DNA from 3 places in the Shewanella marisflavi genome. Region 3 is predicted to be linked to each of the others. Evidence: predicted binding sites of a transcription regulator. Region 3 holds the regulator's gene; each other region holds the start of a gene.
What was found. The regulator sigma-54, encoded in region 3, starts transcription at its own class of promoters, with help from an activator protein. The targets are predictions, from matches to a motif close to GTTGGCACGNNNNTNGNNT.
Positions count from the first base shown of each region.

Region 1 (10,477 bases), 1.7 Mb from region 3:
TCGGCATGTTGTGGTGATACTTGTTGGAATAGATATTAGAAAAGCCATGGGTGGAAAACAGTTCTTCCCGATAGAGTTCACCATTCTCTTTCTTGAAGGTGATATGACGTTTATGAGGGATTTCACCCTGTTTTACATAAAATGGCATGACATCTTTCCTTGGGTGCTTTTGCGGGCACACTTATGTTTATGTGATCTAAGTAACAATTTAGTTGCTGGCATGAACAAAAAAAAGAATAATAAATAGCTTAACATCATCTAATTTTTAGATTGTTGTCTTTTGTTTACGCCGGGGTAGTGAGATGAAGATTGATGTGGAAGCCTTTAGGGTGTTGTCGATTCTGGTGGAGGAGGGCAGCTTTTCCAAGGCCGCGGAGCGATTGCATAAGGCGCAGTCGGCCGTGAGTTATCAGGTGAAGAAGCTTGAGCAACACTTGGGTGTAAAGCTTTTTTGTCGGGATCAGTACCGCGCCGAATTGACGCCCGAGGGTAAGGTGATTCTTGCCGAAGGCAAACGATTACTGCAATACCTTGGCAATATTGAACATTTAGCCAGCCGTTTCAGTGAGGGTTGGGAGCCTAAGCTGGAGTTAGTGGTTGATGGTTCGTTGCCAATGGAGCCCATTATGCGGGCGTTAAAACGCGTCTCAGAGTATAAGATCCCCACTAAGATCCAGCTCAATATGGAGTTTCTCGGCGGGGTGCAACATAGATTTGAGCGTGATAATGCCGATCTCATGTTGGTGAAAGACTATCGCACCGGGCCTAATTACCGTCCACAACCCTTACCCGACATCAACAGCATCTTAGTGGTGAGTCGCACTCATCCACTGGCAACCGCCAAAGAGCTGAGCCTATTTGAACTGCTCCAGCATGTGGAGCTGACGATAGAAGACTCATCGCCGGGTAAGATCCACAGCGATGAGCTGCAATTTGGCGGCGACAAGGTATTTTACCTATCGGGCTTTATCATGAAAAAGAATGCTTTGCTAATGGGGCTGGGTTTTGGCTGGATGCCTGATTTTCTGATTAAAGAGGAGCTGGCCAGTGGTGAACTGCGGGAGCTGGATTTTCTGGGTGGCAGTCGTTACAGCTTTACACCTCAGTTAGTGTCGACCATGGAGCGCCCCTTGGGACGCGCCGGTCGTCTATTTACCAGCCTGATTTTGGAGGAATTTAATCTTTACCAAGAGCAGGCCAGTCTTTAATGTTTGCTGTTAAAGCTCAGCGAAACGGGTATTAGTCCTTGCAGATAACTAGTCGTTAATAATATCTAGGATACGACGTGTCTTGTCGTGCAATTTAATAAAGGTGCCGTCGACATCTAGGGTGATGTTGCCATCGCGATCGATAGGAACACGAACCTTACCGCGATCATAGTAATCATCGGCGAGGTAATCCCCCCTATGGAGCTTCTTCTGCCAGCCCGGAGGCAGTGGCTCGCCGCGGGCGGCTTTCTTTTGTAAGCCGGGTGGCAGACTCTTTTCGCTCTTGTTCTTGGCGCCATGCTCATGTTTATCATTCTTGGCCAGACTTTGCGGTGCAAAGCCGATAGACAGTCCAATTAGGATAAGGCCAAGACGTGTAGTGTATTTTCTCATCTGTGCTCTCCAGCGCCCTGATTACGTTTTTTGTAGCATATGGTCTTCAGACGTCTATGTCTAGCTAGCCTGAGGTTCATTCAATGTTCAGCTTCTATTCAGCCCCCAGTGGTTAGGGTGTTAAAAAGTCACTATTTATCTCTGTGGTACGGATTAAGCGAAGCTTCAATGGAAAGGCAGAGGAATGGGTCCAGAGGGGGCGATTTGACCTGAGGACTAAGGAGTGCGACATGAAACGTGTAATATCTTTGCAGATAGCCAATCTCTATTCTCAATATGCTACGCAGTTTGCCCGTGGCGAACAGACCATTAATCATATCAGCATGAAGGCTTTCGTTGAGCAGTTGGCCAATCAGGGCTTATTACTCGAACGTCTAAATTGGCATGAGTGGTATCAAAATGCCCACCTAGTTGATAAACCCGATTACATTAAAGAGGCCAGTTTCTATCAGTGTCGCTTGCTCTTGACCGCCATGAGTCGCCTAGAAGGCTTTAGTCGTGGCGTGCTGGAAAACATGCGCCGTCAAGGTGTGCTGTTAGCCATCTTAGAAAGGTTAAATGCATTGACTCAAAGAAGCCATAACAGCGACCACTTTGCTCAGGCTTAGCTTTGTCTAAGCTAAGTTTTTCCATGGCTTAGTTTTTCATGGCTAAGTGTTTCCTTGGCTTAGTTTTGCCCTGGCTTAGGGCAGGCTAAGTCAATAGTGAAAAGCCGGTCGCGGCCAGTTACCGGCTATAGCGCCAGTCGCGAATCTTGCCATCGAGCCAGCTTGCACTTCGCGTCATCTGTTGTTGACTCTTCTTTAGCCAGACCTTGGCCCAGGGGTATTCCAGACTCAAGATGGCCAGACCGATAGGCAGGAGTAACCAGTCAGGACCAGGCAGTATCACCAAGGCGAGTCCTAATAGGCATAATCCTCCGCCGAAAACAGTAATTAAGGTTTTTCTTAGCATAAGCACCTCATGAGTGTGGCCTCTCTTCTATACTTGTTTTGCATGATGTTGCGCATCTATGCCAGTGAAAATATGTAACAAAAGGATTTTAAACGGTTAAGGAAAGTTATCAGGCGGGCAATTGGGGAAACGCGTAGTGATAGGGAGTGATAAGAAAATTCTGCTTTCACATGAGATCCTAAGACACATGGCCTGCTTACTTTTGGGCGGGCTGCTGGCTTGCTTAATGCTGAGTATTAGCAGCGTGCGAGCCGATACCCTAAAACTGTCATCTCTGAACTGGCCACCTTATTCTGGTCCCACATTGCCAGAGGGAGGGGCATGTGTGGTTATTGCCCGCGCGGCACTGGCAGCCATGGGCCACGATCTGGTTGTGGATTATTTTCCCTGGAGCCGCACAGTGAGGGTGGTTTCCCGCGATGACTCAGGCTATCAGGGTTATTTCCCCGAATATTATCATCCTACCGATAAGTTTATCTTTTCAGAAGCCATGGGGGAGAGCCCGCTTGGGATTCTAGAGCAGAGCCATCATCCCATTACCTGGTCACGTCTGCAGGATTTAAATGCTTACACTTTAGGTGTGGTGAGAGACTATGTGAATACTCAAGCCTTAGATGAGATGATAGCCATTGGGATCCAACCCGTTGAGCTAGTGAGCTCTGATGAGCACAATATCCGCAAGGTAGCTACAGGGCGGGTGCAAGGCGCGGTAATGGATCGTTATGTCTATCAGTATCTTATCCAGCAACCTCATCTCTCTGAACTCAAAACCAGATTACAATTTAATAAGCAACTGCTGGAGTCAAAGGCGCTCTATATTGCTTTTCGTAATACGCCTGAAGGGCGTCGTTGGCGGGCGCTTTATAATGAGGGACTGGCGCGTATCGAAGTGGAGCAGTTATTGGCGGCCTACCTAGAGAACACAGTTAAGAGTGACTAGGTAGGCCTAAGCGCTTAGGCCTTGGCCGTGATGGTTTGGCCTATGGGGGTCAGGCTTAGCAAGGCCAATTTCAGGTGTTGAATACCGAATGGGATCCCTATGATGGTGATAAAACAAGCCAGTGCATGGGCGATATGTCCGATGGCCAACCAGATCCCAAACAGTAGGAACCAGACGATATTACCTATCATGCCTAGCGGGCCTGTACCTAAGTCATCAACGCCTTGCAGCGCACGACGGTTGACATTTTGTTGTCCAAAAGGCCAGAAGGCCATCTCACCAATCACAAAGCAGGCACGGCCAAAGGGGATACCTATGATGCTGATAAAGCAAAGTAATCCCGCTAACCACCAGGCTAGCCCCATCACGAAGCCTCCTAAAATAAACCATGCAATATTAAAGATTAAGCGCAGTAGTGCCATTGAGTACTCCTTATCTCTGTCGCTAATTATATTTCTCGGGCAAACAAGCCCTTATAGATGAGCTGAACAATACAAAGCGAAATTCATGCCACTTTTTAAAATTTTGTTTTTATTAGCTATTAGGTGTGTTTGTTCTTGGCTGGTTGACATATTATGCCAATAAACGGTCAAATTACGCATTCACGGTTAATGGGTGTACACTCAGCGCCAGGTTTACCAGAAATGCTTAACGTAATGAAATTAACCCAGACCCCGGTTGAGGCTATCAACATCTGGCAGCATAAGGTGTATGTCAAACGTGACGACTTGCTGCATCCCGAGTTTTCCGGCAATAAGGCCCGTAAGTTTGCCTATTTTCTTAACCATGATTTCCCTGCCGTAAAGCGTCTCATTGGTTATGGGTCACCCCAGGCGAACTCTCTCTATTCCTTATCGGCGCTCGCCAAAATAAAGGGCTGGCAATTAGATTTTTATGTCGATCATCTGCCCACTTATCTGTCTCAGCATCCGTGTGGTAACTACCAAGCGGCGCTCAACAATGGCGCGCAGATCATCGACCTTAGCCAGTGTGAAGACAGGCAAGGGCGAGATACCGACACTTACATTCGTGAGCAGATATTGACCGGCAGTGAGGAGCAGTTGTTTGTGCCTGAAGGAGGACGTTGCAGCTTTGCCGAACCGGGTGTTGCCCAGCTTGGCCAAGAGATCCTGGCGTGGAAGCGCGAACAGGGCTTAAGTGGTCTCTTGGTATTTCTTCCCTCTGGTACAGGCACCACGGCGCTCTATTTACAGAAATACTTTCTTGCCCATGATGCTAGCGTTCGGGTGAACACCTGTGCCGTAGTGGGGGGCGATGCCTATCTTCGTCAGCAATTTACCCAGTTAGCACCAGATGAATCGCAGCATCCTCAAATTATTGCCATGGATAAGCGTTATCATTTTGGCAAACTCTACTTGGCCTTTTATCAGATGTGGCATGAGGTAAGTGCTACAGGTATCGAATTTGAGCTCTTGTATGATCCCCTAGGTTGGATCTGCCTTAAACAGCAGTTGCAGCAAGGGTTAGATGAGCCTGTGCTTTATCTGCATCAAGGTGGGCTTTTGGGGAATCAATCTATGTTGCCGCGATACAAGCGCAAGTATGGTGAGTTGTAGCTGGGGTGATTAAAAACCATTTGGCCAGGTCAGTACCTGTGAAAGGGGTACAACCTGAGCCAAATGTTATCTGCTGAGTCGTTGACGAATGAAGTCAATCCTACTTGTTGCCTGGGCAACCTTCGATACGGGTGAGAGGAGGTGTATCGAATAGCGGTGAGGTTATTTGTTGCTTGAGAGCAACCATTTCATAAATTGCAGTGCGTCGGTGCGCTTTGCAAAAGTTTGTCTGTTTTTTCCTACGCTATCGGTGAAAGCAATAGAAGATTTATTGACTGAGATTGAGTCCACTGGAAAGTTTACTGTGATCTCATGACCGTTAACTTTGTACGACATAGGCCATACTCCTTTTATCTAAGACTGCGTGTTTGCAGTTGAAATTTAACAAATAATATATCCTTAGCTGTTGCGAAAGATGAATGTGATCCTTTCTGAGACTACCCAGCTTAATTCAAATAATCAAGTGATTGACTTCAACTACGCCGAGATTAAATCGGCGGGATCAATGAGTTACCACTAGACTAGCCACAGTAAATCATCAATAAATGACAATAGTGTGACGAGATGACTGCAATTTGTTGGATGCGATGACTAGAGGTCTAACGATGCAATAAGGCAGAGCTGGGAGCTACAGAACGAGCCATTATAGAGTAGCTGGCTCACTTGTCAATCTTTAATCAGTTAGGGGCTGTTTTCTGCAGATATCGTTGGCATTTTGCTGAAACAAGGCGTAGGTTTCTGCTGTTGAGATAAAGTATAAATGCTAGTATTTATAAGCGCTTGTTGACAATTTAGGGGGCTAGGATGCGCTTGGTTGTTTGGCTGTTAATTTCTGTTTTGAGCTTCACCGTCGGCTCCGCATGGTGCGCGGCGTCTGATAGTCTGATTGGAGCATTAAATGAGGTGGCTGTGGCCGATAGTCGCCAGAGCAATGATGTCGCTACGATAGACCATTATGCCTATAAAGATAGTTTACAACGGGACACTCCCAGGGGCACGCTCGAAGGTTTTATGGAGGCGGCGTATGAGCAAGATTATGAAAAGGCTGCTGAGTATTTAGATCTACGCTATCTACCAGAAGGCATGTCGGCAAAGAAAGGCCCCGATTATGCTAAGCAGTTACAGGTGATCATTGAGCGAAATATTTGGTTGGATCTTAGCCAGATAAGTGACGCGCCCCAAGGACAGGATAATGATCAACTGCCTTCCTATCGTGATCTCTTTGGCCGAGTAGAACTACAAAGCGACAAGGTCTCACTCTACCTGCAGCGGGTACCAGGCGATGACGGTTCTATCTGGAAAGTCTCCAACGCGACCGTGGCAAAGGTACCTGAACTCTACCAAAACCTGGGTTATGGTCCTGTGGCTGAATGGTTCGTGAATCATATTCCTGAAGGGCGATGGTTTAACGTGCATCTATGGGAGTGGTGCCTGTTAACAAGCTATCTTATCGCTGCATTTATGGTCACCATTCCAGTGACTTGGTTGGTGAAAAAAGTCATTTTGATGACCAAATATGAGCTTAAAGAGGAGTTTGCCTACATTGTTGCCGGCCCATTACGCTTGTTGCTGGCGGTGATATTGGTGAGAATTTGGGGCGCCCACAGTAGTATTTCCCCTGCAGCGGTGGAGTTGTTAGATACTGGGTTTTTGTTGGTGTCATCTATCATCTGGCTTGGATGGAGTGGTATGGGGATTTTGCACCAGGGCTTAAAGAAGCGCTGGAAAGCCCAAGGCAAAGATCAGGCGGCGTCACTCCTACGCCCGCTAACTAATTTTATCAGAGTGATATTTTCCGTGATGGCGGTGCTCTTATGGTTAGAGCATTTAGGTTTTAATGCCAGTGCCATCATAGCGGGCATGGGAATAGGCGGTATTGCTATCGCGCTGGCCTCTAAGCAGTCGATTGAGAACTTTATCGGCACCATAACCCTCTATTCGGCGGCGCCCATTAAGGTGGGTAACCTGTGTAAGTTCGGTAAGATAAGTGGCACAGTCGAAGAGATTGGTCTGCGTTGCACTCAGATAAGAACCTTAGACAGAACCTTGATCCATGTGCCCAATGCCAAACTGGTGGAAATGGAGATTGAAAACATCTCCCAGCGCGAGAAGATACGCTTCAAGGCAGATGTGCGCCTGGATTATGCCATGACCACATCGGCGCAGCTAAAGGCGATTGTTGCTGAGATCAAAGAGATGCTCGAAGCCCATGAGCTGGTGATGAAAGAGCCCCTTAGGGTGACTTTTAAGGGCTTTGGGTTGCACGGTTTGCAGGTGAATGTACTGGCCTATATCGGCACTAAGAGCTTTCCCACCTTTCAGTTGGCATCAGAAGAGTTACATTTAAAAATCATGGATATAGTCGTGAAAAATGGCTCTCGTATTGTTCCGGTTGCCCCGGTTGCCTTGAATAATCAATAAACTTGTTAAAGCTGTGATCTGGCGGCTTGATGTCGCCACTAAATATGGTGATTATGGCTATAATTATGTGGCGTTTCACGTCATTTGGATTAAAGGTGTAGTGAGAGTGTTATGGCTAAAGTGCTAGAGAGTGTCGACCAGCGGACCCAATTAGTTGGCGAGAATCGTCTCGAGCTGCTTCTGTTTCGGATCAATGCGACCCAGTTGTTTGCAATTAACGTGTTTAAGGTCAAAGAAGTGGTCAAGCTGCCTAAGCTGAGCGCTTTGCCGGGCAGTCATTCTAGCATTAAAGGGGTGGCCAATATTCGCGGTACCTCCATTCCCGTTATCGATCTTCGCAGTGCCATCGGCTTTCAACCCATGGGTGATGATCAGGAAGCCAATCTTATTATTACCGAATACAACCGAAGCGTGCAGGGCTTTATGGTGGGTAAGGTGGATCATATTATTAATATGACCTGGAGCGACATCATGCCGCCGCCAAGAAGCACAGGTAGTCACAATTATCTCACTGCAATCACTAAGGTAGAGCAGGATGGTATGACACGCTTGGTCTCTATCATAGATGTGGAAAAGGTACTGGCGGAGATAGTGCATTACGATATCGCCATCTCAGAAGGTGTGCTAGATGAATCCCTTGTCGATAAGATGATGGGCCGCAAGATACTGATCGCCGATGATTCATCCACGGCGCGTCGCCAGGTCAAGGATACACTGGCGCCACTCGGCATCGAAGTGATCGAAACGTCAGACGGTTTGCAGGCTCTTAACCTACTTAAACGTTGGTGTGATGAGGGCCGTGATATCAATCAAGAGATCTTAATGTTGATCACCGACGCCGAAATGCCAGAGATGGACGGTTACCGCCTTACCTATGAGGTGCGCAGCGATAAGCGTATGGCAAACCTTTTTATTACCCTCAACACATCTCTTAGTGGCAGTTTTAACAATGCCATGGTGGAAAAAGTGGGTTGCAATCGCTTTATCTCTAAGTTCCAGCCAGATCTCTTAGTCGGCGTAGTGCAAGAGCGACTTAGGAGTCAGTTGTCTTAATCGGCGGCTTGTTCGGCCAGGATATCGTTTATCACCAGACGTTTTACAGCCTGAGTGGCGACGATATTGATTCTGGCGACGCGCACCGCATAGCCAAATCGCTGTCGACCAACGGCAGCTACCAACTCGGTCAGAAAAGCCTTATCTAAGCCTAACATCTTGGCGTAGTGGGCTATTGCCTTGGAGAGCGAGCTATAGTGCATACCATCGAATTCGAAGTCAGCGCTATACTTGCTATCTTCTAGCAGAACTCCGTTTAGGCTAATGGGCCAGGGCACATAACTCACCCGCGTTTTGGCGACCTCATACATAAACCAAGCACTTTTCTTAAAGCCTTCAAATACCTTACAGGTAAAGTCTGCCTCCTCTAGCTCCTCTTTGGTCCAGTTTTCGCCTATGGCCAGATGTTTGGCGTAGCGTTGCATCAACTCATCTTTGACGGCGCTATGGCAATCCCAGATAGAGGTCAGTGGATTCTTGTTGGCGATCAGTTGGCACTCTTTACAGGCGGGTACAGCCAGCGAAGGGTGGGGGCAGTGTGTCAGGGCTTGATAATGAAACTGACGATCGCAGGGCTCGGCGCAAAACCAGCAGGTATGGCGCTTGTCAAACGGGATGTCGATCAGGGGATAGCCGGCAGACAAGGGTTATGCCTTATCTGCCGCTGGGATAACCAGAGACGTCAAGATTTACTCTTGCTCTATGTCTACCAGGCATTTAGCCAGGGTAATAGGGTCCAGTTCCAGACACTCTTGTTCGGCTACCCAGTCAACGCCCACTAAAACGCCATCGTCGTGAAGATCTTGGATCCAGTATTCTAGCAACTCTTCCAGTACGATAGGAGCAGGCTGATAATCTTGCCATTCTTCGGTGCAGTGCACTTTGGCTTGTGCTTCGCTTGACCACAGCGGCATCACATCAGTTTCTTCATACTCTGATGAGTCACACACGACCCAACCTTCGCCAGTCTCATCCTGAAGGCCCCAAACGGCTTGCTGCTCTTTTACGTTTTCAATAAAGCTTGCTAAAACGGGATTGTTGTCAGTCATGCTAGATCTCTTAGAAAGGATAAAAAACGAGCCCATTATACGCGATGTGCATCTTGAGCCAAGCGATACCTGAGCCGGGCTGGCCACTATTTGCCCGCTTACTCGTTGAACTGGTCTAAGTTCGAATAATTAATCATAAATCATTTAGCATAAGTGACTCGAGTCGTTATTATGTCTGGCAATGGTTCTGATTTTTTGCTGGCTGCAGATCATTAAGTTTCTTATTCTTTTAGCCGTTTTTCGTGGAGTCTCTATTTTGAAAAAATTACTCACCTATGCCTCTCTCCTATTCGCGACCGGCTTACACAGTGCTACTGCGCTTGCCCAAGATTTTGATACCTGTGTGGTGGCGCTTAAAGAGAAAGCCTTAGCCGCAGGTGTGTCTCAGGCAACGGTGGAGAGTTCGCTGGGCAAGGTGAAGTATGTTGCCAGGGTGATTGAACTGGATAAGAAGCAGCCTGAGTTTAGCCAGACTTTTGATAACTACTTTTCAAAAAGGGTCACGGATTGGCGAGTGAAAGAGGGACGACGTCTGCTTAAGGAGCACGGAACCCTGCTCAATAAACTCAAGCAGGAATATGGCATCCCTCCACAGTATCTGGTGGCCTTCTGGGGCTTGGAAACCAACTTTGGTTCATACAAGGGTAAGATGCCGGTGATCGATTCTCTCACCACCTTAGCCTGCGATCCCAGACGGAGTGATTATTTTACTGGTGAGTTGATTCAGGCGTTAAAGCTTAAAGAAGCTTATCAGTTTGACAATGAGCAGATGCAAGGCTCATGGGCGGGCGCCATGGGTCACACCCAGTTTATGCCCTCGGCTTATGCTAAATATGCAGTCGATGCCGATGGCGACGGCAAGGCGGATCTGTTTAACAGCAC
Region 1 covers NZ_CP022272.1:1,953,300-1,963,776, forward strand. The annotation lists gene CFF01_RS08485 (homogentisate 1,2-dioxygenase) at 1-148, opposite strand, end outside; gene CFF01_RS08490 (LysR family transcriptional regulator) at 303-1,208, shown strand; gene CFF01_RS08495 (hypothetical protein) at 1,257-1,601, opposite strand; gene CFF01_RS08500 (DUF6508 domain-containing protein) at 1,832-2,209, shown strand; gene CFF01_RS08505 (PGPGW domain-containing protein) at 2,328-2,555, opposite strand; gene CFF01_RS08510 (substrate-binding periplasmic protein) at 2,743-3,495, shown strand; gene CFF01_RS08515 (YccF domain-containing protein) at 3,510-3,917, opposite strand; gene CFF01_RS08520 (1-aminocyclopropane-1-carboxylate deaminase) at 4,152-5,072, shown strand; gene CFF01_RS08530 (mechanosensitive ion channel family protein) at 5,982-7,493, shown strand; gene CFF01_RS08535 (chemotaxis protein CheV) at 7,605-8,546, shown strand; gene CFF01_RS08540 (hypothetical protein) at 8,543-9,190, opposite strand; gene CFF01_RS08545 (DUF2750 domain-containing protein) at 9,236-9,595, opposite strand; gene CFF01_RS08550 (lytic murein transglycosylase) at 9,852-10,477, shown strand, end outside.
Region 1: CFF01_RS08515 (YccF domain-containing protein) is a predicted target of sigma-54. The motif match lies at 3,992-4,010, and genes of this name have one in related genera.

Region 2 (10,477 bases), 860 kb from region 3:
CTCTCGGTTATCGTGACCATAGTGTCGATGATCATTGTGCCTGGGCTGGTGATTGGTCTGGTGGTGGCAGTGTTTCAGGCGGCGACCTCTATTAACGAGCAGACCTTGAGCTTCTTGCCGCGTCTGCTGACGACACTCTTTGCCCTGATGTTCTTAGGCCACCTGCTAGTACAGACCATGATGGAGTTTTTCCTAGAGATGGTCAACCAGATCCCTCTGGTGGTGGGCTAGCCATGAATAGCCAGGTGTTGCTGAGCTGCGAGTCTCACTGAGATGGAGATCTTGCTGTCGACCATAATGCAGACGCTGTCAGCCTATATGTGGCCCTTGTTTAGGGTGTCTAGCATGTTGATGGTGATGGCGGTGTTTGGCGCTAACACCACACCGACCCGAGTGCGTTTACTGTTGTCTGTGGCGATCACCTTCGCCATAGCGCCTGTGTTACCCGTTAATACCGAGATAGAGCTGTTTTCCTTGGGCGCAGTTTTTGTGACCGCGCAGCAAATCTTGATCGGTGTCGCCATGGGGTTTGTGACTCTACTTATCATGCAGACGTTCGTCTTGACCGGTCAGATCATAGGTATGCAGACCAGCTTAGGTTTCGCTTCCATGGTCGACCCAGGCTCTGGGCAACAAACTCCGGTGATTGGTAACTTTTTCCTATTGCTGACCACCATGATTTTTCTGGCAGTCGATGGGCATCTGGTGCTTATCCGGATGCTAGTAGCCAGCTTTGACACCATTCCAGTGTCTCAACAGGGGATCAGCATTGCCAGTTATCGCCGTTTGGCGGAGTGGGGCGCCTATATGTTTGGCGCGGCATTGACTATGTCTATCTCCGCCATCGTTGCTTTATTATTGATTAACCTCTCTTTTGGTGTGATGACGCGAGCATCGCCCCAGCTAAACATCTTCGCCATTGGCTTCCCTGTGACCATGGTTAGTGGCTTGATTATTCTCTGGTTAACGCTCACGCCTATTATGGCTCATTTCGATGAGGTTTGGCGTTCGGCTCAGTTGTTGCTATGCGATCTGGTGCAGCTGCAATGTAGTACAGACGGGAGCTTCTGATGGCAGATAATGATACCAGTCAGGAGAAGACCGAAGAGGCGACCCCCAGGCGACGCGAACAAGCGCGAGAAAAAGGTCAGGTCGCCCGTTCTAAAGAGTTAGGAACCTCTGCCGTATTGATGTCGGCGGCTGTAGGCTTCGCTATCGTAGGGCCCAGTTTGGGTCAGTCGCTGATGGTTGTGATGAGTAACCTGTTTACCATGGACAGAAGCGAGATCTTCGACACCAATAGCATGTTAAACATCTGGCAGATGGTGCTCAGTGAACTGACGATCCCCATGGCCAGTTTTGTGTTGTTTCTGGCTTTTGTTGCCTTTTTGGGGAATGTGGTGCTGGGGGGGATCACCTTCTCGGTTAAGGCCTTTATGCCCAAGGGCAGCAAGATGAACCCTGTCAGTGGCTTTAAGCGGATGTTTGGCGTGCAGGCCTTAGTGGAGTTGACTAAGGGGATCGCCAAGTTTTCTGTTGTCGCCATCATGGCTTATCTGCTGCTGAGTTATTATTTTGTCGATATTCTTACGCTCTCCCAGGGGCATCTGCCTGGGAATGTCTATAACGCGTTAGATCTGTTGGTGTGGATGTTTATTATCCTCTGCTCTTCAACGGTCATCATAGTGGTAATTGATGTGCCGTTTCAGATCTGGAATCACAACAAGCAGCTGAAAATGACCAAGCAAGAGATCAAGGATGAATATAAAGATACCGAGGGGCAGCCCGAGATGAAAGGCCGGGTACGGCAGATGCAGCGTGAGATGGCTCAGCGTCGCATGATGGCAGAGGTGCCCAATGCCGATGTGATTATCGTGAATCCAGAGCACTATGCGGTGGCGGTTAAGTATGACGTCACCAAAGCGGCTGCGCCCTATGTGCTGGCGAAAGGGGTCGATGATGTGGCCTTTAGAATCAGAGAGATAGCACGTGAGCATGATGTGGCGATTGTGTCGGCGCCGCCGCTTGCCAGGGCTATCTATCATACTACCAAGATAGATCAGGAGATCCCCGAGGGCCTATTTACCGCCGTGGCTCAGGTGCTGGCCTATGTATTCCAGCTAAGACAGTACCAACAAAAGGGCGGCAAACGTCCGACGCCTATCCCGCTTAATCAGCCAATCCCAAACGACCTCAAGTATTAATGGGCAGCTTTCTTGGTTGAACATCATTTTATGGCGACCTGTGTTTAATCTTTAAGCGATTGTTGTTGCCTTGTTTATTCACCCCTTAAGTTGGCGTATTTTTTGCTGAACCATCACTAGATGTCAAAGTTCAGGCGCTAGATTGATGGATTTGAAAGCAACGCTCGGTCAGATTAAACAGGTAAAACCTGCCAACTTCAAAGGTATAGGTACTCCTATACTGGTGCTGGCTGCATTGGCGATGATTGTTTTGCCTATGCCAGCTTTCCTGCTGGATATTCTGTTCTCTTTTAATATTGCCTTGGCCTTAGTGGTGCTATTGGTGGCCATTTACACCGACCGTCCATTAGATTTTGCCGCATTCCCGACCGTACTTTTGGTAGCGACCTTGCTGCGCTTGGCGCTCAACGTTGCCTCAACCCGTATCGTTTTGCTCGAAGGTCATAATGGTGGCGACGCCGCCGGTAAGGTGATTGAGGCCTTTGGTTCAGTGGTTATTGGCGGTAACTATGCCGTGGGTTTGGTGGTGTTCTTGATCCTCATCATCATTAACTTTGCCGTGGTCACTAAGGGCGCCGGACGAATCTCAGAAGTGAGCGCTCGTTTTACCTTGGATGCTATGCCGGGTAAGCAGATGGCGATCGATGCTGACCTTAATGCTGGCGTGCTTAATCAAGATCAGGCGCGTATTCGCCGCGCCGAAGTGACCAAAGAAGCCGACTTCTATGGCGCGATGGATGGTGCCTCTAAGTTTGTGAAAGGCGATGCTATCGCGGGCATCATGATCTTAGTGATCAATATCTTAGGTGGTTTCGTTATCGGTATGGTCCAGCATGGGCTGGATTTCTCCTCGGCAGTTGAGATTTACACCCTGCTAACCATAGGTGATGGCTTGGTGGCGCAGATCCCAGGCCTCTTGTTGTCGATCGCGGCGGCCCTTATGGTGACACGCCAAAATGAATCTGGGGATATGGGACAGATGGTGATGAGCCAGATGTTCGATAATCCTAAGTCGCTGATCATTGCTTCTGGCGTGCTATTGATAATGGGTATAGTGCCCGGCATGCCCCATTTTGCTTTTCTCAGTTTTGGCTTGATCACTGCGGCAGGCGCCTATTTTCTGCATCGTAAAAAAGATCTCGATAGACAACGCGCCCTGGAGATTGCTAAGACCTCACCAGCAACGCCGGGTGATGCTAAGCCCAAAGAGCTTAGCTGGGACGATGTGCAGCAGGTTGATACCATTGGTCTGGAAGTGGGTTACCGTCTGATCCCCTTGGTCGATAAGGGTCAGGGTGGTGAACTGCTTGGACGTATCAAGGGCGTACGCAAAAAACTGTCACAAGAACTGGGCTTTTTGGTACCGGCGGTGCATATTCGCGACAATTTAGATTTGGCGCCAAACACCTATCGCATCTCTTTGATGGGAGTGGCCTCGGGTGAAGCAGAGATCCGTCATGACTGTGAACTGGCGATTAACCCTGGTCAGGTCTACGGCAAGCTCGATGGTGTAGAGACAACAGATCCCGCTTTCGGGTTAGAGGCTGTATGGATCGCCCCTGAACTGAGAGAGCATGCTCAAACCTTAGGTTATACCGTGGTAGATGCCGCGACCGTAGTGGCCACTCACCTGAGTCAGCTGCTAACCAATAACGCCTCTAAGCTGCTGGGTTACGAAGAGGTACAACAGCTGATGGATATGCTTGCCAAGCACTCGCCTAAGCTGGTCAGTGGCTTTATTCCCGATGTCTTGCCGCTGGGTACTGTGGTGAAGGTAATGCAGAACCTGCTCAATGAAGGCGTGTCGATACGCGATCTTAAGACCATAGTTCAGACTTTGCTTGAGTACGGGCCTAAGAGCAATGATACCGAGGTGTTGACAGCGGCAGTGCGCATCGCGCTTAAACGCATGATTGTACAAGAAATAAGCGGGCCAGAACCGGAAATCCCCGTCATAACTTTGGCGCCGGAATTGGAACAGATGTTGCATCAGTCTATGCAGGCAACGGGAGGCGAGGGGCCGAATATCGAACCTAGCCTTGCCGAGAGGATGCAAAAGTCGTTACTTGACGCATCCCAGCGTCAGGAGATGGTGGGTCAGCCAGCCATCTTACTGACTTCGGGTATGTTACGTTCGACGCTGTCGCGTTTTGTTAAACATACGATTCCAAACTTAAGGGTGATCTCTTATCAAGAGGTACCCGATGAGAAACAAATTCGTATCGTATCAGCGGTCGGCCAGTAGAGGGTATTTAAGTGAAAATTAAACGTTTTTTGGCAAAAGATATGCGCTCTGCATTGGCCCAGGTTAAAGAAACATTAGGCTCAGATGCGGTGATCATGTCTAACAAGAAGGTCACTGGTGGCATCGAAATTGTGGCGGCGGTCGATTATGACGAGCCTAAGAAGGCTAGTGTGACTAAGCCTAGTGTGTCCTTGGCAAGTGAAGCCAGCGCTATTCCCCCCAGTTTTCTCGACCTGGCTGAAGAGAAGGTTTCTATTGGTCGTCAGCCCATTAAGGCGGAGTCAAAAAAACAACCTGCGCCGGTGGCAGATTCGCTGCAAGCTTTATTAGAGCGTCAACAAAATCGTGTCAGTCAGCAATTGAATCAGTCAAGCGACGAGCTCGAGATGCCTGCATGGGCACAAGGTTTGAAGGCGCCAAAAGCAGAGGCTACCGCTCCCTCTCAGGTTGAAACCCAAAGCCGACCTAAGCGTGATAAGCATAGTGTCGCCAGTGGTGAGATTGAATCTATGCGCGAAGAGCTGGCATCTTTGCGCAACCTATTAACCGATCAAGTCACCTCTTTGCTCTCTGAGCAGAAGAGACGTTTGGACCCTGTGGGTGCCATGTTAGAGAGTCGCCTGCTTGATGCTGAGTTTAGTCCAGAGGTCGCCGCTAAGTTATCGGCCTTGAGCGAACATTACACCCCTGCTGATTTGGTGAAAGCGCTGCCGCGTAGTCTGGCTAATCTGCTGGATAACCAAGGAGATGACATTGTTCGTCAGGGAGGCGTCGTCGCGTTTGTGGGTCCTACAGGTGTGGGCAAGACCACAAGTGTTGCAAAATTAGCCGCTCGATTTGCTGCACATCATGGTTCAGATCAAGTTGCGTTAATAACAACGGATCATTATCGCATTGGAGCCTATGAGCAGCTGGCAACCTATGGCAAAATAATGGGGTGCCCGGTCAAGCAAGCACATGATCTCAATGAGTTGGAACAAATTCTTTATCAGTTTCGCAATCGCAAGCTAGTATTGATAGATACGGCGGGAATGGGACAAAGAGATGTGAGATTGTTCCAACAACTTGATAATTTAACTGCAAATAGCAGATTACCTATTCGCAGTTATCTGGTACTGTCATCTACAAGTCAAAGAAGAGTGCTTGAAGATGCCGTCGCGCAGTTTACTCGGATCCCATTGTCCGGCGCGATTTTGACCAAATTAGACGAATCAGTGGCCTTGGCTCCGGCATTAAGTGTTTTGATTCAAAGTGGGTTACCATTGAGTTATGTCACTGATGGACAAAGAGTTCCAGAAGATATGCAAGTCGCCGACACCTTAGCCCTGGCCAACAAGGCGTTGTCGGTACTCGAAAAGAAAGTGCAACCAATACAGAATAACGAAAGGTCATATGAACGGGCCTACGCATTTGAGTAATATAATGAGTCGGGATCAAGCAAGCGGTTTACGTATGATGAATCAACCATATAACGAAAAAGTAAAAGTAATTGCCGTAACCGGTGGTAAAGGTGGCGTGGGTAAAACCAGCGTTTCGATCAATACCGCGGTCTCCCTGGCTGAGAAGGGCAAGCGCGTGCTTGTACTTGATGCTGACCTAGGTTTAGCGAACGTCGACGTCATGTTGGGGCTCAGAGCTGAACGCAATCTCTCCCACGTATTATCGGGCGATGCAGACCTTGACGATATTATCGTTCGTGGTCCTAAGGGAATTGGTATTATTCCTGCCACCTCAGGCACTCAGGCTATGGTCGAGCTGACACCAGCGCAGCACGCGGGTCTTATTCGTGCCTTTAGTGAGATGAGAACCCAGTTTGATATTCTTGTCGTCGATACGGCTGCCGGGATCTCAGATATGGTGCTAAGCTTTTCTCGCGCCTCACAAGATGTCCTGGTGGTTGTGTGTGATGAGCCTACCTCAATTACCGATGCCTATGCTTTAATTAAGATTCTTAGCCGAGAGCATGGTGTATTCAGATTTAAGATTGTGGCCAATATGGTCAGAAGTTTACGAGAAGGAATGGAGTTATTTGCTAAACTTAGCAAAGTAACCGACCGTTTTCTCGACGTGGCGTTGGAGCTGGTTGCGACAATCCCCTTCGATGAAAACCTTCGCAAATCAGTTCGTAAACAAAAATTGATTGTCGAGGCATTTCCTAAGTCGCCGGCATCAATTGCTTACCATGGTTTAGCTAACAAGATTATTAGCTGGCCAGTGCCGCAACAGCCCGGCGGACACCTAGAGTTCTTTGTGGAAAGATTAGTTCAACGCCCTGAATATCAAGAGGATCGTACGAGTGAGTAAAGCCGCTGCGTATACTTGTTTAGATAACAAAGCTTCTATTGTCGAACAGTATGCACCGTTGGTTAAAAGGATTGCTCACCATTTACTTGCTCGTCTGCCCGCTTCGGTGCAATTGGATGATCTTATACAAGCAGGTATGATGGGCCTGCTTGAGGCCTCAACCAAGTTCGACGGCAGCAAGGGCGCCAAGTTTGAAACCTTTGCTGGTATTCGTATCCGTGGCTCCATGTTGGATGAGATTCGTCGTGGTGACTGGGTGCCCAGGTCAGTACATCGTAATCAGAGACGTGTTGCCCAGGTGATAGATGAGCTAGAACAAGAGCTTGGGCGAGATGCAAAAGACAATGAAATTGCAGATCGACTTGATATGACGCTCGATGAGTACCATCATATTCTTAATGATGTTTCTGTCGGGAAAGTAGTTGGAATTGAAGATCTTGGTGTATCGGTCGATGTAGTAAGAGACGAAGACGATCATCAAGATGATGCTTTTGAAGCACTGGCAGAGACACAGTTTCATGAGGCCCTTGTGGAGGCGATTAAGTTACTGCCAGAAAGAGATGGATTAGTTTTGTCGTTATATTATGACGAAGCATTAAATTTAAAAGAGATCGGTGCCGTACTTGATGTCAGCGAATCCAGAGTTAGCCAGATTCATAGCCAGGCGATGCTCAGACTTAAAGCGAAACTCAAGCATTGGACCAAAATATAACGATTACATGAGCAATATAAAAACAGCTCCGCGGAGGAAACCTTGGACAAGAATATGAAGATTCTCGTTGTTGACGACTTCTCAACAATGAGACGCATCATCAAGAACTTGTTGAGAGACTTGGGTTTTAATAACACTCAGGAAGCAGATGACGGTTCGACAGCCCTGCCTATGTTGCAAAAGGGTGATTTTGACTTTGTCGTAACCGATTGGAACATGCCAGGTATGCAGGGGATCGACCTGTTAAAGGCTATCCGTGCCGATGACGACCTGAAACACATTCCAGTGTTAATGGTCACTGCGGAAGCAAAAAGGGAACAGATCATTGCGGCGGCTCAGGCTGGTGTGAATGGCTATGTAGTTAAACCTTTTACTGCGGCGACATTGAAAGAGAAGTTAGACAAAATTTTCGAACGACTCGGTTAATCAAGGTTGGGCTATGCAGGCAGATACTTCAGGGCTGATCAATCTAGCACAGGCTAAGGAGCTTGTGGACTTGCTAGAAGCTGGTCAACAAGAGCAGGCCGACGAACTCATACGTGATATCGCCAGCCCGATTCAGAAAGAGCTGTTTGATGAGGTAGGTCGTCTTACCCGTCAGCTTCACAGTGCCATTGTGGACTTTCAAGTGGATGGTCGTCTCATTGAGTTGGCGAACAGTGAAATCCCCGATGCAAAAGAGCGCCTCAATTATGTCATTGATATGACAGAGCAGGCCGCTAACAAAACCATGGACGCCGTTGAAGAGTCTCTGCCCCTTGCAGATGCCCTCACCATGAATGTTCAGTCGGTGAAACCCTCATGGGATCGCTTGATGAGACGTGATATTGAGCTGCATGAATTTAAGGCGCTTTGTCACGATGTTCAGCAGTTTATCGAGCGAAGCGAATCGGATTCTAATCGGTTAAAAGAGTTACTCAATAACATCCTGCTTGCCCAAGATTTCCAAGATCTGACCGGACAGATGATCCGTCGGGTCATTGAGTTGGTGCGAGAGGTAGAGAGCAACTTGGTCTCTATGTTAACCGTGTTTGGCGAACAGCCAGCAACGGACAAGCCTCGTGCGTCAGAGAAGTGTGTCGAAGCAGAAGGTCCTATTATGAACGCTGATCAGCGTGATGATGTCGTGACAGGGCAAGATGAAGTCGATGACTTGCTTTCGAGTCTGGGTTTCTAAGTAGGAGTCATATGAATGTCCTTTGATGTTGATGAAGAGATACTGCAGGACTTTTTGATTGAAGCGGGTGAGATTCTTGAGCTTCTCTCTGAACAGTTGGTGGCGTTAGAAAATAATCCTGACGATACCGAACTACTCAATGCCATTTTCCGCGGATTCCATACCGTAAAGGGCGGGGCAGGCTTCCTTAGTTTGACGCCCATGGTAGACGTCTGCCATGAAGCAGAAAATACCTTCGATCTGCTGCGCACGGGTAAGCGCAGTGTTTCTGCCGAGCTGATGGATATCATTCTTCAGGCGGTAGACTCCATCAACTCAATGTTTGCCGAAACCCAAGCGGGTGTTGAGCAGAGCCCTGCCGATGACGTCTTGTTGGCTAACTTAAAGTTATTAAGTTCAGGTGAATTATTGCCTTCAGAGCAGGGCGGTGCTGCGTCGCAGGCCAGTAGTGACAGTACTCCTGTCGCTGATGCACCTGTTGACGATGGCATTGAACTGTTTGGCCTGCCTGGCGATGACGGTGTTGAACTGTTTGACCAACCCGCCGATGACGGCGTCGAACTCTTTGACGAGCCAGTTAGCGATACCCCTGTGACTTCCATCGCCGGTGAAGGCGATATCGATGAGATTGACGAATCTGAATTCGAAGCCCTTTTAGATGCTCTGCATGGCAGCGGTAAGGGGCCGTCAACGGCATCAAATGGTGAGAGCGCGCCAGCAGCGGCTAGCGACAGCGATGACATCACTGACGATGAGTTTGAATCACTACTCGATGAACTTCATGGGTCTGGGAAATTTAAGGCACCATCGGCCCCCATTGCCAAGGTGCCAGAGCCAAGCGCACCGCCGGTTGACGCAGATGAGATCACCGACGATGAATTTGAAAAACTGTTAGATGAATTACATGGTAGCGGCGCGGGCCCTGGTAAGGAAAACAGTAAAGCGGTAACTGCTCCTGCGACGAAAGCCCCTCAAGCGTCCCCAGCCAAAGCCAGTGCTCCTGCTCCAAGTGTGCCTAAAGCTCAGCCTGTCGAGGCGCCAGCAGCTAAACCTGTGGTGAAAGAGAAAGTGGCTGCTAAAGCCCCTGCTGCCAACATGCCACAAGCTGAAACCACAGTGCGTGTTGATACGGCAAGACTCGATCAGATCATGAATATGGTGGGCGAGCTGGTATTGGTGCGTAATCGCCTGCTTAGCTTAGGGATCTCCCGTGATGACGAGGATATGTCTAAAGCGCTAGCTAACCTCGATTTGGTGACGGCGGATCTTCAAGGTGCGGTGATGAAGACCCGTATGCAGCCAATCAAGAAAGTGTTTGGCCGCTTCCCTCGAGTGGTACGCGATTTAGCCCGTAGTCTGAATAAAGAGATCGATCTTCGCATGATAGGCGAAGATACTGATCTTGATAAGAATTTGGTTGAAGCGCTTGCCGACCCGTTAGTGCACTTGGTGCGTAACTCGGTGGATCATGGTATCGAGATGCCTGACGAGCGTGAGGCCAACGGTAAATCCCGTACCGGTACCATTACACTGTCGGCGAGTCAGGAAGGCGATCATATCCTGCTTAAGATCGAGGATGATGGCGCAGGGATGGACCCTGAAAAGCTTAAGCAGATAGCCATTAGCCGCGGTGTTTTAGATGAAGACGCTGCTGCGCGCATGTCTGATGCAGAAGCCTACAATCTTATCTTTGCGCCAGGTTTTTCCACTAAGGTTGAGATCTCTGATATCTCGGGCCGTGGCGTAGGTATGGATGTGGTCAAGACACGCATTACCCAGCTAAACGGTACTGTGCATATTGACTCCATGAAAGGTAAGGGGACTTGCCTTGAGAT
Region 2 covers NZ_CP022272.1:2,844,545-2,855,021, reverse strand. The annotation lists gene fliQ (flagellar biosynthesis protein FliQ) at 1-231, shown strand, start outside; gene fliR (flagellar biosynthetic protein FliR) at 274-1,071, shown strand; gene flhB (flagellar biosynthesis protein FlhB) at 1,071-2,204, shown strand; gene flhA (flagellar biosynthesis protein FlhA) at 2,350-4,449, shown strand; gene flhF (flagellar biosynthesis protein FlhF) at 4,461-5,867, shown strand; gene CFF01_RS12595 (MinD/ParA family protein) at 5,872-6,753, shown strand; gene CFF01_RS12590 (RNA polymerase sigma factor FliA) at 6,746-7,465, shown strand; gene cheY (chemotaxis response regulator CheY) at 7,508-7,891, shown strand; gene CFF01_RS12580 (protein phosphatase CheZ) at 7,905-8,642, shown strand; gene CFF01_RS12575 (chemotaxis protein CheA) at 8,658-10,477, shown strand, end outside.
Region 2: flhA (flagellar biosynthesis protein FlhA) is a predicted target of sigma-54. The motif match lies at 2,294-2,312, and genes of this name have one in related genera.

Region 3 (10,477 bases):
AGGAAAAGAGACAAATTGTACGAAATTGACCGATTGTGCACAACTGAATCGACACTATCTTTGCGCAATACTTTCAATTTGGCTCAAATCCAGCGAAAATGCGCGGCAGACTCTTAAATAAAAAGAATTTCAATGCTATTTAATATTTTCTTACTGATCGTCGGTTTAGGGGCGCTGGTATGGAGCGCCGACAAATTTGTCTTCGGCGCCGCGGCATTCGCCCGCAATCTCGGCCTGCCTCCCATGTTAATCGGGCTCACCATAGTTGCCATGGGCAGCTCGGCGCCAGAGATGTTCGTTGCGGCCACCGCCTCGCTCGAGGGAATGACAGACACTGCCATTGGTAATGTGCTGGGCTCCAACGTTGCCAACATCACGCTTATCTTGGGGATCACCGCGCTTTTAGGCGCAATATCAGTAGGTTCACAAACACTTAAGCGTGAAATTCCTATGATGCTGGGGGCGACGGCGCTGGCGGGCTATTTCCTCCACGACGGGCAACTGACCCGCATCGAAGGACTCGTGTTGCTGGCACTCTTTTTCTCGCTGATGGGCTATCTCATCTGGCATGCGATCTCCAACAAGGAGAAAGACCCCTTTATCGATGAAGCCGAAAGCGAAGTTCCTAAGGATGTGCCCACGCCAAAGGCTGTGCTCTGGTTAGTGATCGGCATAGTGCTGCTGCCCCTGTCGGCAGACTGGATGGTACAAGGCGCAGTGGGTATCGCCAAGGCTTTCCATATGTCAGACTTAGTCATAGGACTCACCATCATAGCCGTTGGCACCAGCCTGCCTGAATTGGCGGCTTGTGTGGCGGGCGTGTTAAAGAAAGAGGACGATCTGGCCATAGGCAACGTGGTTGGCTCAAACCTGTTTAATATTTTGGCGGTACTGGCACTGCCTGCGCTTATCGCACCCGGTGCGGTAGATGCCGCAGCCAGCACTCGAGACTTTTATATGGTAATGGCAACTAGCGTTGCCCTGGCCATACTGATTTTATTAACCGGCAAAGCCCGCCAACTTCGCCCTTGGCATGGTGGCGTGTTATTAGTGACTTTTATCGGCTATCAAGTCACGCTTTTCCTATCCTAATAGCGCTTTAGGCCGAAAAATATAGAGAGAACAAGATGGTAGATGCGGATCAATTACGTCAATGGGGACGCAAGGTTATCGATACCGAGCGCAATGCGCTGGACAACCTGTATCAATATGTCGACTCAAATGAATTTGCCAAAGCTTGCCAACTGATCCTCGCCTGCACCGGCAAGGTGATCGTCATGGGCATGGGCAAATCCGGCCACATAGGCAACAAGATTTCGGCCACGCTGGCCAGCACAGGGACTCCAGCCTTCTTCGTGCATCCAGGTGAAGCCAGTCACGGCGACTTGGGTGTGCTGAGCGAAAACGATATCGTGCTCGCCATCTCAAACTCGGGCGAGGCCAGTGAAATTTTAACCCTGATGCCGGTGATCAAACGCATGGGATTGCCTGTGATTGCAGTCACGGGTAAACCCGAATCTAACATGGCTAAACACGCCGTGGTTCACCTGTGTATCGAGGTGCCAGAAGAGGCCTGCCCATTAGGACTAGCCCCCACATCTAGCACCACTGCCACCTTAGTGATGGGTGATGCCCTGGCGGTCGCTCTATTACAGGCGCGTGGCTTTACCAAAGATGATTTTGCCCTGTCTCATCCCGGTGGCAGCTTGGGCCGTAAGCTCCTGCTTAAGGTGAGCGACGTAATGCACAAGGGTGATGAGTTACCTTTAGTCTCACAAGACATTAGCATTACCGATGCCCTGTATGAAATATCGAAGAAGGGCCTTGGCATGACGGCTGTGATCGATTCGGCAGGCCTATTGGTAGGTATCTTTACCGACGGCGATCTACGCCGGGTGATCGACGCCGAGATTAACCTGCGCAAGACCTCTATCTCCGAGGTGATGACCCATGGTTGCGTCACCGTCAGCGACGGCATACTGGCGGCGCAGGCCCTTAAGGTAATGGACGAAAAAGAGATTAACGGCCTGATAGTGACCGATGAGACACAGCGTCCCATCGGCGCTCTCAATATGCTGGATATGGTCAAGGCGGGGGTGATCTAACATGGCACATCAAGGTTTCTACGGTCCCATCACTGATGCTGTTTGGCAGAAGGCTAAACAGATTAAGCTGCTGATCTGCGATGTCGACGGCGTGTTTTCCGATGGCTTAGTCTATATGAGTAACTCGGGCGATGAGCTTAAGACTTTCCATACACGCGATGGGTATGGCGTGCGCTCGCTGCTCACCAGCGATATTCCCGTTGCCATCATCACAGGGCGTAAGTCTCAAATAGTGGAAGATCGCATGACAGCCCTTGGGATCACCCATATCTATCAGGGCGTGGACAACAAACTTGAACCATACGAAGAGCTGCTGGCTCTCTATAAGGTCACGCCCCAGGAAGTGGCCTATATTGGCGACGATATGGTGGATCTGCCTGTGATGCAGAAGGTGGGCTTATCTGTCTGTGTGGCTGATGGCCACCCTTATGTGCGCCAACACGCCGACATGACGACCCATATCAAAGGGGGCCACGGCGCCCTGCGAGAACTGACAGACCTTATTCTGCTCAGCCAGGATAAGTTTGCGTCGGCCCACGGAATGAGCATATGAATAGAGTCACGCTGGCCATTATCGCCTTTTTCGGTACCGCACTAGTGCTCTATTGGCAGGTGCAATCGAAACGGGGAGAAGAAGATCTGGCACAGGTGAACGCCGACAGTCCCGACTATATCGTCCGGGATCTTAAGAGCGTGCAGTACAATGAGCAGGGCGGCATCAATAGCCGCGTATCGGCCAGCCACATGAAGCACTACGCCGAACGCAACATGACCTACTTTACTCAGCCCATCTATCTCGTGTATCCAGACAAGGGCGATGCCCAATGGCGACTCAGATCGACTAAAGGCACTCTGGACAAAAATAGCGGACGGGTCACCCTGGAAAATAATGTTATCATTGATGCTATTAGCCCAGAAGAACCTATCCAGACCATAGAGACCACCTATCTGGAGTTGGATCTCAATACTATGATAATGACATCCGACAAAAGCATTCGGGTAACGGGGCGAGATTTCCTCATCACGGGGCAAGGCTTATACGCCGATCTCAACGCACAAAATATACGACTGACGAGTCAGGTAGAAGGAACATATGAAACTAAATAGCCTTATTCTCGCTGGGCTGCTAACCCTGATTAGCCTGGGCGCCCAAGCCAAGGATAATGACCTACTACAAGAGGTCAAGATCTCTGCCGCTAGCCAGGAAGCCGATATCAAGAACAATCAGATCATCTTCCATGGACCGGTTGAGGTCACTCAGGGCTCGATCAAGATCTTGGCCGATGAACTGCGCGCCTTCAGCAAAGAAAAGAACAGTGGCAAGATCCTCGTTGCCACAGGCAACCCGGCCACCTACTCTCAGGTAATGGAAGATGGCCGTCCCGCCTCTGCCAGTGCCAAAGAGATCCGCTATGAACTCTCGAGCCGCACCCTGACACTCATTGGCGATGCTACCCTGGAACAGGAAGGCAGCCAGGTCACAGGTACTCAGATCCGCTACAACATTGAACAGCAACAGCTGATTGCCGAGAGTACAGGCAATGACCGCGTGATCACCATTATTCAGCCTGAAAACTATCAAGAGCAGAAACAAGCGCAACCCGAGCCAGAACCAGAACAACCCGAACAGGAAAAGCAATGACAGACCTGACCTTGAAGGCGGAAAACCTCGCCAAGAGCTATAAGAGTCGTGCCGTTGTCCAAGATGTGAGCCTTACAGTCAAAACCGGGCAGATCGTCGGCCTATTGGGACCAAACGGTGCCGGTAAGACCACCACCTTCTACATGGTGGTCGGCCTAGTACAGAGCGACAAGGGACGCATCTATATCGATGATGACGACCTCACCCTCGACCCCATGCACCTTCGCGCCCGTAAAGGCATAGGTTACCTGCCCCAGGAAGCCAGCATCTTTCGCAAACTCTCGGTACGCGACAACATCATGGCCGTGCTGCAGACCCGCAGCGATCTGGATAACGATGGCCGCGAAGAGGAGTTGGAACATCTGCTGGAAGAGTTTCATATTACCCATATCCGTGACAGCCACGGTATGGCGTTGTCGGGCGGTGAACGTCGCCGGGTAGAGATCGCCAGGGCCCTGGCCGCGAACCCGAAATTTATTCTTCTCGATGAACCCTTCGCCGGTGTCGACCCCATCTCAGTCATCGACATCAAAAAGATCATCGAGCAACTCAAAAACCGTGGCCTTGGGGTGTTGATCACCGACCATAATGTGCGCGAAACATTAGACGTCTGTGAGAAAGCCTATATCGTCAGCCACGGTAATCTGATCGCCGAAGGAACACCCGCCGAAATCTTAGACAATCAGCAAGTACGAGCAGTGTACTTAGGTGAACAATTCAAGCTATAGTTAATCTTATAACCGGGCCATAAACTGAAACTAATATCAGATTGTGGCCATAAGGACTATCCTTTATATTTGTCCGGCCAATTAGCCAGAGCTTTCTCATTTTATAATTAGAAACAAGGGAATAGCAGTACGATGAAAGCGTCACTTCAGCTCAAAATGGGTCAGCATCTCACCATGACGCCCCAGCTACAACAGGCCATACGTCTGTTGCAGTTGTCGTCACTAGAGTTGCAGCAGGAGATCCAACAAGCATTAGAATCCAATCCGCTACTGGAGTTGGATGAAGAGCAAGAAGGCGCCAGTGCCGAACTACAAGATGATACCGCCGTCGACAATTTCGACAGCAAGTATGATGACAAGATAGAGCTGGATTCGAGTCAGGATAACTCAGGCGTCGAGACCTCGGACGCCCTGACTCAAGACTCTATGCCTGACGAGCTGCCGGTCGACACTACTTGGGACGAGGTCTATACCGCCTCCCCTAACTCCAGCTCAGGCGCCATGCGCGACGACGACATGCCTTTTCAGGGCGAGACCAGTGAAGGCCTATACGAGCACCTCGAATGGCAGAAGAATCTCACCCCTTTTTCCGATAACGATCTGGCCATCGCCACCGCCATCATAGATGCCATTGACGAACGCGGTTACCTGACCCAGACCTGCGAGGATATTCTCGAAGCGATGGGCGATCCCGAAATAGAACTCGATGAGGTCGAGGCAGTACTCAAGCGAGTACAGCACTTCGACCCCATAGGCGTGGCGGCGCGAGATCTCAGCGAGTGTCTGACGATTCAGCTGGCCCAATACAGCGACGATACCCCGCATATCGCCAATGCACGCATGTTGATCAAGGAGCACTTGGATCTCATCGCTGGACGCGACTTCCGCCTCTTGATGCGCAAAACCAAGCTTAAAGAAGATGAGCTAAGAGATGCTATCGCCCTCATTCAAACTTTAAACCCCCGTCCAGGCCTGGCCATTACCGCCAGCCGCGACGAGTATGTGATCCCTGATGTGACCGTCACCAAGAAGAAGGGACGCTGGGTGGTCGAGCTTAATCCCGATAGCATGCCCAAGATCAACGTCAACCAGCAGTATGCGGCCATGGCGCGCAGCACTAAGAGCCAGGCTGACGGTCAGTTTATTCGTGGTCACCTGCAAGAGGCGAAATGGTTCCTCAAGAGTCTTGAGAGCCGTAACGAGACACTGCTAAAGGTCACCAACTGCATTGTCGACTTCCAACAAGGTTTCTTCGAATTTGGTGAAGAGGCGATGAAGCCCATGGTGCTTAACGACATCGCCGAAGCGGTGGAGATGCACGAATCGACCATCTCCCGTGTAACCACACAGAAATATATGCATACCCCGAGAGGGATCTTCGAACTCAAATACTTTTTCTCTAGCCATGTCGGCACTGACGATGGTGGAGAGTGCTCTTCAACAGCAATACGGGCTTTTATTAAGAAGCTAGTTGCTGCGGAAAACCAGAAAAAGCCATTAAGCGACAGCAAGATGGCTCAACTCTTAGCTGAACAAGGCATTAAAGTGGCGCGTCGCACTATTGCTAAGTACCGAGAGGCAATGCTTATACCGCCCTCGAATCAGCGTAAGAGCTTATAACACGTAACTGGAAACTGGAGGACTATCTTTATGCAAATAAACCTGACTGGGCACCATATCGAGATCACCCAATCTCTAAGAAACTATGTTGAAGAGAAATTCACAAAGCTTGAACGTCATTTCGATCAGATCAATAATGTGCACGTTGTATTAAATGTCGAAAAGTTGCAGCAAAAGGTTGAGGCCAAGTTACACCTCCGTGGCGGAGAAGTGTTCGCAACATCCGAACATGCGGACATGTATGCCGCGATAGACTCCCTGATTGACAAGCTCGATCGTCAGGTCATTAAACACAAAGAGAAGCTTACTAAACATTAACGATGGAACTGAGTACCATCCTGCGGCCGGAGTGCACAACCTGCGCCACTCCGGGCAGTAAGAAAAAGGTACTGGAGCTTATCAGCGACTTAGCCGCTGTCCAGTACCCCACCCTCTCCTCTCAAGAGATTTTTGAAAGCCTTCTGGCTCGAGAGAAAATGGGCAGCACAGGTATAGGCAATGGTATCGCGATTCCTCACGGACGGCTGACGAACATAGAGCAACCAGTGGCCGTACTGGTGAAGTGTGCTGAACCAATCGCATTCGATGCCATTGATAATAAGCCCGTCGATATCCTTTTTGCATTATTGGTGCCCGCAGATCAATGCGAGCAGCATCTTAGTACTCTGGCCGCCATGGCAGAGAAACTCAATGACAAGGCGATCATGAAACAGCTAAGAAAAACCAAGGATGAGTCAGAACTCTATCAGGTGATCACCCAATGAAATTGGTTTTGGTATCCGGACGCTCAGGGTCGGGAAAATCTGTCGCACTTAGGGTCTTAGAAGATCTCGGCTACTACTGTGTCGATAATCTGCCCCTACAGATGATGGAATCCCTGCTGGAGCAACTCAAGGGACGCAGCGAACTGGTGGCCATTAGCGTCGATGTGCGCAATATGCCCAGCGAAGAGATCCAGTTGGAAAAGCAGCTGGCCAAGCTCCCGAAAGATACCGAGATCTTAAGTTTCTTCCTTAACTCCAGCGACAATGTGCTGCTCAAGCGCTATAGCGAGACCCGCAGATTACATCCGCTGTCACGCTCAAAAGTCTCTCTCAAGGAGGCGATTCAGCTCGAAGGCAAACTGCTCGATCCCATCGCCAAGCTAGTGGATCACTATATCGACACCTCTAACCTCAACATCTATGAGTTGAGTGACAAGGTGCGCGAAATATTACTGGGCACAGTCGATAAAGAGCTGGTGATCAACTTCGAATCTTTCGGCTTTAAATATGGCATGCCAAGCGAAGCCGACTTCATGTTCGATGTGCGCTTTTTGCCAAATCCCCATTGGGAGCCAGAACTGAGACCCCTGACCGGCCTCGATGAGGCAGTGCAGCAGTTTCTGAGTCAGCAGCCACTGGTGAATAAATTTATCTGGCAAATCGAAAACCTGCTGGAAACCTGGTTACCTCATCTTGAGCGTAACAACCGCAGTTACCTCACCATTGCCATTGGCTGCACGGGTGGGCAACACAGATCTGTCTATGTCACCGACCAACTGGCCAAGCTGTTCAACAAAGGCAAGCATAAGGTACAGGCTCGTCACAGAGAGCTAAAGCATGACTAAGTTGGCTCGCGAGCTGACCATCTGCAATAAGTTGGGACTGCACGCCAGGGCGGCCACCAAGCTGGCAGTACTTGCCGCCAAGTTCGATGCCCAAGTCACCCTGATCCAGGGCGACAAACAAGCCTCGGCCGCCAGCGTACTCGGCCTATTGATGCTCGAAACAGGCATGGGCAAAACCATCACAATCACCAGTGAAGGCAAAGATGCCCAGGCGGCACTGGACGCCATCAGTGCCCTTATTGACGCCAAATTCGACGAGGCCGTATAATCGGCTCGCTTTGCGGTGCCGGGTGAATTTCGTCCTATACTTATCATAGACTTACACGCCTATTACCCAAGCCGGTCAATCTATTGCCTAAGGAGGAGCTATGCCGATCGAAGTGTTAGATAGTGAAACCACAGATCAACGCCTAAATCAGCTCACTCAAGCCTTAGGCAGCGGCATGTTTGTGCATGTGCGCAGCATGTTGCACGACATGGCTGCCTCAGATATCGCCTTCATATTGGAGTCTTCTCCGCCGCGCACCCGTCAGGTGTTATGGCAGCTAATCGATCAAGAGCACACGGGCGAGATCCTCGATGAGCTGGGTGAGGAGCTCAAAGACAATCTGATCACCCAGATGAGCCCAGAGCGTGTCGCCAAGGCGGCCGAAGGCATGGACACAGACGATCTGGCTTACATACTGCGTAGCCTGCCCGACAGCGTCTTCAACCAGGTATTGCAGTCGATGACAGCCCAGGACAGAGCCAGGGTTGAGCAGGCCCTCTCCTACCCGGAAGACACCGCCGGCAGTATGATGAATACCGATACCGTCACCGTGCGCCCCGATGTCAATGTCGATGTAATACTGCGTTATCTGAGAATTCGTGGTGAACTGCCCGATGCCACCGACACTCTTTATGTGGTGGATAAGCGCGACAGCCTGCTGGGCGGCGTGCGTATTACCGATCTACTTACCTGCGATCCTAATGCATCGGTACGCGATATCATGAACAAGGATCTCGAAGGGATCCCGGTCGGTATGGACGATAGCGAAGTCGCCCAGCTGTTTGAGCGCCATGACTGGGTGTCGGCGCCGGTGATCGAAGAGGAGACCAACCGTCTGCTTGGGCGTATCACCATCGATGATATTGTCGACGTGATCCGTGAAGATGCCGAACACTCCATGATGGGGATGGCAGGGATGGACGACGACACAGATACCTTCGGTCCTGTGCTTAAGAGTACCTTTAGGCGATCCCTCTGGCTCACCATCAACCTATTTGCCGCGCTGCTGGCCGCCTCGGTCAGTAACATGTTCGAGAGCACCCTTGAGCAGTTTGCCACCATCGCCATCCTGATGACCATAGTTCCCAGCATGGGCGGCGTCGCTGGCAACCAGACCTTAGCTCTGGTGATCCGCGGTATTGCCCTAGGACAGATAGGTCAGAGTAACTCCCGCTGGCTGATAGGCAAAGAGCTGGCCATCGGCTTTCTCAATGGCCTGTTATGGTCCCTGCTGGTGTTTGGCGCCATCTGGCTATGGAAAGGCGATATCGCCCTTGGCGCCCTGATCGGCGGCGCCATGTTGATCAATATGACGGTGGCAGGATTTGCTGGCGCCAGCATCCCCTTGCTACTGAAGAAGTTTAATGTCGATCCCGCCCTTGCTGGCGGTATGGTGCTGACCACAGTCACTGACGTTATCGGCCTATTTGCCTTCCTAGGCCTGGCGACGCTGTTTCTGCTGAACTGAATGCCAAGAGCATCCCGATACCGAATCGGATGCGCTTGAATTTCAATATTATCGACATCTTTTTCACGTTAGTATGGTTATGGTCACATCATAGAGAGAGGTGACATGCAAAATACTCAGATATTGATCATCGAAGATAACCCAGATGTCGCCGGCGTCTTGGGGGACTACCTTGAATCCCAAGGCGCGCAGGTGGATTACGCCAGCAATGGTGAACTCGGCCTGCGACTCGCCACCGAAGGGCACTTCGAGGCCATCATATTGGATCTTATGTTACCTAAGATGGACGGCTACGCTGTCGCCAGGGCCCTACGTGAGCAAGGCGCGAGTGTCCCTATCCTGATGTTAACGGCGCTGGATGATAAACAGGATCTGCTCCAGGGGTTTCATAGCGGGGCCGATGACTACCTGACTAAGCCCTTCGATTTCGATGAACTCACTGTACGCCTGCAGGCGCTAATCAAGCGCCAACAAGGACGAGTCGCCCAAGGGTGTAAACAGTGTGGGCCGCTCACCCTGAATATCGCCGAACATACTGCCTACCGGGAAGGCAAAAAACTTCAGCTTACCCCAAGCGGTTATCAGATCTTACAACTGCTTATCTCCCGAGCTCCCAATGTGGTGAAACGTGAGGAGATAGTGCAGCACCTGTGGGGAGAGGAGCCTCCCAACAGCGATATATTGCGCAGCCACATGTACCAGCTGAGAAATCAGGTGGATAAACCCTTCGATACCCCCATCATACTAACCGTACCTAAAATTGGGTTTCGGTTAGATGTAAAACAATAGCGAGCCCAAAGGTGCAACAAACCGCCAAGAGCCTGACCCGTAGATTAAGCCTCTATTTTGGGGCTATCGCCCTATTAGTGGCGGCGATTCTCTATCTGCTCAGTGTAACCATACTCTACTGGGTCGAAGATGAGATCAATCGCCGTGCCCTGGAACAGATAGTCCCCAGCGCTCAGACCGCCTTCGAGCAAGGCGCCCGTTCGCCGCTCATCCTTAGCACTAATATCACCGCCTACAATGACCTGAGC
Region 3 covers NZ_CP022272.1:3,699,681-3,710,157, forward strand. The annotation lists gene CFF01_RS16285 (calcium/sodium antiporter) at 133-1,092, shown strand; gene CFF01_RS16290 (KpsF/GutQ family sugar-phosphate isomerase) at 1,128-2,105, shown strand; gene kdsC (3-deoxy-manno-octulosonate-8-phosphatase KdsC) at 2,107-2,658, shown strand; gene lptC (LPS export ABC transporter periplasmic protein LptC) at 2,655-3,212, shown strand; gene lptA (lipopolysaccharide transport periplasmic protein LptA) at 3,199-3,747, shown strand; gene lptB (LPS export ABC transporter ATP-binding protein) at 3,744-4,475, shown strand; gene CFF01_RS16315 (RNA polymerase factor sigma-54) at 4,608-6,095, shown strand; gene hpf (ribosome hibernation promoting factor) at 6,126-6,413, shown strand; gene ptsN (PTS IIA-like nitrogen regulatory protein PtsN) at 6,416-6,859, shown strand; gene rapZ (RNase adapter RapZ) at 6,856-7,704, shown strand; gene CFF01_RS16335 (HPr family phosphocarrier protein) at 7,697-7,972, shown strand; gene mgtE (magnesium transporter) at 8,073-9,440, shown strand; gene CFF01_RS16345 (response regulator transcription factor) at 9,546-10,229, shown strand; gene CFF01_RS16350 (sensor histidine kinase) at 10,241-10,477, shown strand, end outside.